2 regions of the Rhodococcus sp. NPDC059179 genome follow, and region 1 is predicted to be linked to the other one. Evidence: riboswitches for the same ligand, from Rfam matches in the RefSeq annotation. Region 1 holds a riboswitch; the other holds the start of a gene.
What was found. Region 1 has a riboswitch for cyclic di-AMP ahead of ACFXMV_RS19275 (transglycosylase family protein). Riboswitches for the same ligand answer to the same signal wherever they lie in the genome.
Positions count from the first base shown of each region.

Region 2: it holds a riboswitch for cyclic di-AMP, as region 1 does, so the genes downstream of both, ACFXMV_RS10865 (NlpC/P60 family protein) here and ACFXMV_RS19275 (transglycosylase family protein) in region 1, are expected to answer to the same signal.

Region 1 covers NZ_JBHZBV010000012.1:37,940-41,334, reverse strand. Annotated here, with positions in the region: gene ACFXMV_RS19285 (RNA-guided endonuclease InsQ/TnpB family protein) at 1-962, shown strand, start outside; gene ACFXMV_RS19280 (hypothetical protein) at 1,062-1,256, shown strand; gene ACFXMV_RS19275 (transglycosylase family protein) at 1,343-1,966, opposite strand; cyclic di-AMP (ydaO/yuaA leader) riboswitch at 1,972-2,154, opposite strand; gene ACFXMV_RS19270 (glycosyltransferase 87 family protein) at 2,343-3,395, opposite strand, start outside.
Region 2 covers NZ_JBHZBV010000004.1:85,728-89,122, forward strand. Annotated here, with positions in the region: gene ACFXMV_RS10860 (NlpC/P60 family protein) at 1-408, opposite strand, end outside; gene ACFXMV_RS10865 (NlpC/P60 family protein) at 611-1,177, opposite strand; cyclic di-AMP (ydaO/yuaA leader) riboswitch at 1,193-1,357, opposite strand; gene ACFXMV_RS10870 (hypothetical protein) at 1,992-2,561, shown strand; gene ACFXMV_RS10875 (DEDD exonuclease domain-containing protein) at 2,585-3,395, shown strand, end outside.

The DNA.
Region 1 (3,395 bases):
TGCGGGAGGGTTCGCAGGTCGCGCAGCAGCAGAGTTTGCATACGTACGCGCAGGCCCTGGGGCATTCGTTCAAGGTGAAGGGGCGTGGGCGGCCGACATTCAATCCGCGCAAGACGACGCTGCCCTCGTTGGAGTTCACACGCCGCGGGTTCAAGATTCACGACGGCCGCCTGGTCTTGCCGAAGGGGATCAGCGTTCCGGTGGTCTGGTCGCGGGTGTTGCCGTCCGACCCGACCAGTGTCCGTATCACCCGGGATTCGCTCGGGCATTGGTACGCGTCGTTCGTCGTCCGCCGCGCGATCGCACCGGCACCGGAGGCCGCGGGTGGGATCGGTGTCGACTGGGGTGTGAGCACGACGGCCACGACCACAGATCAGGTCTTCGACCTGCCGTATCTCGGGCATCGGAAGCGTTGCGCAGCGGAGCTGGCCAAGGCGCAACGAAAGATGGCCCGCCGCCGCAGCGGGAAACGCGGACCACGGTCGGGTGGATACCAGCGGGCCGCCCGCGAAGCGGCGAAGCTGCACAAGAAAGCCGCCCGCCAAACCCAACACGACAGCCGAGTGTGGGCGAAACGTGTTGTCGCCAACCATGACCTGATAGCGGTGGAGGACTTCACTCCGAAGTTCTTGGCGAAGTCCACGATGGCCCGCAAAGCTGCGGACGCGGCTATCGGCGGGGCGAAGCGGGAGCTGATCGAGCGCGGCACGCGGGCTGGCCGAAAGGTGGTGTTGGTGCAGCCCGCCTACACGAGCATGACGTGTTCGAGTTGCTTCGCGAGAGCCAAGCAGCGACTCGGACTCGCACAACGAACCTTCCGGTGCCATGCCTGCGGTCACACCGACGGCAGGGACCGGAACGCTGCCAGAGTGATTCTGGCTGTGGCAGAACGCGGCCACACAAGTGTTGACGACGTGAGACATGTGCGGCCCTCCTCCGGGTCGGTTGTGTGTGCGGTCTGAGCTTGAAATCTCCTACCAACAGGGCAGGAGAAGCGTTAACAACTATCAGATTAGATACCTGGGGTGTACCACGGCGCCGGCTCCTGCCAAAATGGGTTCGTGGCTAACAATTCGAGCAAGCGATACGTAGATCCAGGCTGGCCGGCACCGGAGCTCCAGGACGGCGACCATGCCGTCACGGAGCTCTCGTCGAGTCGCTCCGGTGGACTGTCCCCCTTCGGGGAGGACACCGAGTTTCCGTTGCCCGCATCGGAACTGCCCTACACCCATCCGCACACGGTCATCAATCGCTGACCTCGGATACCGAACGTGAAAGGCCCCGCACCTCGAAGGTGCGGGGCCTTTCACGTGAACGGGGAACCTTGGCGATGGGGAGTGCCCTAGCGGGGCAGCAGACCCGAGTTCGCCTTCAGGAAATCGATGACCTGCGGGTTCAGCTTGGCCTGCTCGTAGAGCGCCTCGATCTGCGGGTCGAGAGCGATGCCCTTGGCCTGGACCGCCGCGAGGGCGCTGTCGAGGCTGTCGAGCACGTCGGCCGCGCCGTCGGTGGTCGGGAGGCTGGTCAGGGAGGGCAGCTCGGCCGCGGGTGCAGGCGCGGGCGCCTCGGCGGCGGGCGCGGAGCGCGGGGTCGAGCCGCTGGTCAGGCCGAGGCTCGAGGAGCAGGACGGCCAGGCGCCCCAGCCCTGCGACGCGAGCACCTTCTCGGCGACCGCGATCTGCTGCGCGCGGCTGGCCTGGTTGGCGGTGGCGGCGTACTGCCCGCCGCCGTGGGCGGTCCAGGTGCTGGGGGAGAACTGCAGTCCGCCGTGGTAGCCGTTGCCGGTGTTGATGCCCCAGTTGCCGCCTGCTTCGCACTGCGCGAGGCGGTCCCAGTCGGAATCGGGGGCTGCGTTGGCCGGGGCCGCGAAGGCCGCGCCGGCTGCGCCCAACACTGCGCCGGTCACGACGACCTTGGCTGCGTTGCGGCGGGTGTTCGTGGGCTTGCGATGGCGTCCAGTGCTCATGCGGGTTTTCCTCTCCTCACGCGCCTGCGAGGTCAGCTGTCGGGTTCGGGCTGAGAGGTCGCCCGGCCTCGCCGCTCCTGGATGGTGCGGGTCTGGCTTCACCCCAAGAGGAATGCGCTGGCGCTTTCCTCGGTGTCCACTGGGGACGTGGGTCCCCCGTCCTCGTCCCTGGGTAACTCGTGGGAATCCGGTTCCGCGGGACGAGGTTTGGCGCGGCGGATCGGATCTGGCCGGACTTCTCCGGCCGCTGATGACCGTACGTGGCCGATGGCGTGTAGTCATCTGTTACCTGAATTTCGAGTCCCTCGGCGTTTCGCTCGAAATTTCAAGCATATTTGCAGGTCAGAATGGGTTGTCGTTGCCCGAGACCGTCCTGTTACGTTACCGTGATGTGAGGTAGATCACAGTTTCGATCGGTGCCGACCTCGGGTTCCGGTCGGGGGCGGCGCGGGCGCAGCGCCACCAACGTGACGACGGCGATCACGACGAACATCAGCGGGTACACCGCGGCGAAGAAGGGTGCCAGGAGGTCTGAGGTGGGGACCATGAACAGCCCGATCGCCTGCACGCCACCGGGGAACTCGTGGCTCCAGCAGAGCAGCGGCAGCGCGATCGCCACGGGTAGTAGCCACGCGGTCGCGCGCCCGGCGTTCAGCGCCCGGTGCATCGCCAGAATCAGCAGCGGCACGAACCACACCCAGTGGTGACCCCAGGAGAAGGGCGAGACCGTCGCCGCGGTCAGTCCGCACAGGGTGGTGGCCAGCAGTGCCTGACCCCGCCGGTGGGCCAGCCAGGAGGCGCCGAGCCCGAGCGCGGTCAGCCCGGCCGCGCAGAGCAGCCACAGCATCAGCGGTGGCTCCGCGACGTCCAGCCAGCGCGCCAGCACCCCGGAGGCGGACTGGTTGGCGGGCCACGCGGTCTCGCCGATTCGCGTCGAGTGCAGGATGACGGCGGTCCAGTAGGACCAGGAGTCGGAGAAGATCACCACGAATCCGACGACGACGGTCGCGAGGAAGCCTGCGATCGCGGTCACCGCCGCGCGCCACTGCCGGGTGACGAGCAGTTCGACGATGAACAGCCCGGGCGTCAGCTTGATCCCGGTCGCGATCCCGACACCGATGCCGCGCAGCCTGCTGCCCTCGGGGCGACCCAGGTCCCAGACGATCAGCAGCATCAGCAGCAGATTGACCTGCCCCAGCCAGATGGTGGTGCGGACCGGCTCGAGCCAGGTGAAGATCACCGTCAGCAGCCCGGTGACCACGTACAGCCGTCGGTCTGTCCGATACCCGAGTTGCCGCCAGCACAGCAGGACCACGAGGTAGAGGATCCCGAAGTTCGCCAGGTAACCGAGGACGGTGGTCAGATCGGCGGAGACGGCATTGAGCGGGGCGAACACCACGGCCGAGAACGGCGGGTAGGTGAACCACAT
Region 2 (3,395 bases), on a different contig from region 1:
GGACATCTGGTCCAGGAGTTGCTGCGGGGAATCGGAGACCATCACGGCGAACAGTCGATTGACGCGGGCGCCCTGGTAGCTGGCCGTCGTCAACTTGTCGATCGCCGGCTGGAACTGCGCGATCCTGGCCCTCGCCTCGGCCAGCAGGTTCTGGTCGGCCGCGTGCCTGGCCTCGGCGTCGCGCTGGACCGCGGTCTTGGACTCGAGGTCGATCTGCGCGTTGTGCAACGCCTCGCTGGTCTGCTCGGACGTGCGGGAGAGTTCGGAGAGCTTCTCGAGCGCGGCTGTCGGATTGTCCAGCGCGGGGTCCGCGCTCGCGGTGCCCGCGGGGACCGCGACGGCGGCGAGGGCCAGCAGGCCCGTTGCCAGCACTGCGCCGGTGGATCGCTTCAGTCTCTGTGACGCCACGAAAGCTGGTACTCCATTTCTTCCACTACCCGGCGAACTCATGGGGCCGGATCAAGATTTCGGAAGGTCTCAGACAGGTTACGGAATGGCATACGGCGGTGTCCACCCGTAGGCAGGCACATTTCCGCCCAAACGAAACGTGGTGGGCCCGAATCCGCAAGAGCGGATTCGGGCCCACCACGAGGAGCTCGTTGCGCTGCGCTCAGTAGCGGCGCGCGCCGTCCATCGGCATGGAGGAGATGGGCGCCCGCTTGACCGGGGTGCCCGAGGTCGCGGCGTGGATGACCTCGCCGTTGCCCGCGTAGATGCCCGAGTGCGAGCCGCCGTAGAAGGAGACCACGTCGCCCGGCTTGAGCGCGGAGGTGGAGACCGGGGTGCCGGCGGCAGCCTGGTCGTAGCTGGTGCGCGGCAGGTTGATGCCCGCCTGCTTGAACGCCCACTGCACGAGGCCGGAGCAGTCGAAGGAGCTCGGGCCGGCAGCGCCGTACACGTAGGGCGACCCGATCTTGCTCGCGGCGGCCTCGACGGCCTTGTCGCCTGCGGAGACCAGCGGCGCGGGGGCCGGGGCGGCGGGGGCGCCTGGCACGACCGGGAGGCCGGGCAGCTCGATGGTCTGGGCAGGCACACCCGGGATGTCGAAGGTTCCGATGCCGGAGATGGTGACGGGCTCTGCGAGCGCGGGACCGGCGGAAACGGCGAGGGCGCCGAGGGTCAGCGCGCTGGCGACCGCGATTCGACGCACCGAACGCTGAGTATTGGATGAAGCCACGAGAAGGGTTACTCCGTTTCTTCCGTTCATCCGCCGACCGAGTTAGCTGACGGGTTCGGGCTGGGAAGATCAGCCCTACCCGGCGGCACGCGTGTCGCGCTCCGACGGGATTCACCCCAGAAAAACTTGGGTTCCCGGCACGATCGCTCTCTCGAGTGATCGATTAGGCGGTACCTGGCGATGCCGCACCGGATGGTGTGGCAAGACTCCGCTAGGTCTCAGGAAGATTACGAAAGCGTCCAGCGCATGTCGACCCAACACGCCCGACCAGGGCGCGAATTCGGACATTTCGCCCACGAGACGCCGCTAGGCCGCTCCCGGATCACGAGCAGATAACGACCGACCGGTCTGCATTGCCTCCGCGGCCCACACCAACCGAAGCCTCGACGATGGCGGGCACCTCCATCGCAACCCGTTCGTCCTGCTCAATACCAACGGCGGCCGATGTCGTCGACACCGCCGCCGCCGCTCCGTGCCGGGCACCCCGCGGCCCGAACAACGCCCTCACACACAGCCGCGGCACGCGGCATTCCAAACCTCGAAGTCGTTGCTTTCGACAACCACTGTGATCCTCGTCTCCGCGCGGTGGCTTCCAGGCGTTTCGGCAGCCCTTGGCCGGGAGTCCCGCAGCGGGCAAACCGGGCCCCTCGCGCTCGTGCGGCGTATCGCAACGTCCCGTCGTGACATTTTCGCGACCTTTTCGTAATGTATCGGTGATCCTTACTCACGAGCAGAGGGTGATCGAGCAGTGCCTGGTCAACATCGCAGGAAGTCCGCGCCCTGGAAACTCCAGGCCACGGCCACTTTGGCGGCCGTGCTCGCTGTCATCGGCGGAGTCTGGGTTGTGCTTGGGGAGCCGGAGGAGCAGCTGCAGCCGGAGAGTTCCGCCGCGTCCTCGTCGTTGACTTCCGAGGCTTCGTCGACCACCACCGCGCCGACGACCACCTCGGTTGTCCCGCCGCCGCCAGCACCCCTACCCCCGCCTCCCCCATCGCCGCCTCCGATCGAGGAGTTGGCCCGTGAGCTGTGCTCGACGGTGCTGAAGGGTGCGCAGCCGCACGTCGCGCAGGCCGGACACTTGATGAAGGGCTTGTTCGGCATCAGCGACGTCGGCGGCGCGTCCGGTCGGGGCGGCAATGACGACCACACAAGCGGCTTGGCACTCGACTTCATGGTCGACGATGTCGGACTCGGAACCGAACTGGCCGACTTTGCGCTGAACAACCAGAGCAAGTTCGGTATCAGCTACGTGATCTGGCAACAGCAGTACAACGCCGGCAGCGGCTGGTCGTACATGGAGGACCGGGGCAGCCCGACCGCCAACCACTACGACCACGTGCACGTGTCGTTCACGCAGAGCGGCCCCCTCGATCTGGTCTGCTAGGCCGCATCGTCACGGCCCCGAATATGTCGGTGTCCGCCCCTAGCCTCAGCCGTGTGAGCCCGCCGAGTCCGCCCCACGCCCAGCTGAGCTTCGATGAACTCGACACCCCGTTGCGGGACACCACCTTCGTCGTGGTCGACCTGGAGACCACGGGCAGTGCGCCAGGCGAGGATGCGATCACCGAGATCGGCGCGGTCAAGATCCGCGGTGGTCAGGTGATCGGTGAACTGTCCACGCTGGTCGATCCGGGACGTTCGATGCCCCCGTACATCGTCGAGCTCACCGGGATCACCTCCGCCATGCTGATCGGGGCGCCGCGGATCGAGAGGGTGCTCCCGAGCTTCCTGGAGTTCGCGCGGGGCGCCGTCCTGGTCGCCCACAATGCACCGTTCGACATCGGATTCCTCAAGGCCGCCACGGCCCGCTGTGAGCTGCCCTGGCCGCCGTTTCAGGTGTTGTGCACCGTCAAGTTGGCCCGCCGGGTGCTCAGCAGGGACGAGGCGCCATCGGTCAAGCTCTCAGCCCTCGCCACACTGTTCGACGTCGGCACCAGGCCGACCCACCGGGCCCTCGACGACGCCCGGGCGACAGTCGATGTGCTGCACGGGCTCATCGAGCGGGTCGGAAACCTGGGCGTGCACAGCTTTGCGGAGCTGGTCGACTACCTGCCCAACGTCTCCGCGGCCCAGCGCGGCAAGCGTGGGCTCGCCGCCCATCTCCCCCGCACCCCTGGCGTGTACCTGTTCCGCGGACCCTCGGACGAGGTGCTGTATGTGGGCACCGCGGTCAACCTGCAGCGCCGGGTGCGCAGCTACTTCACCGGATCCGAGACAC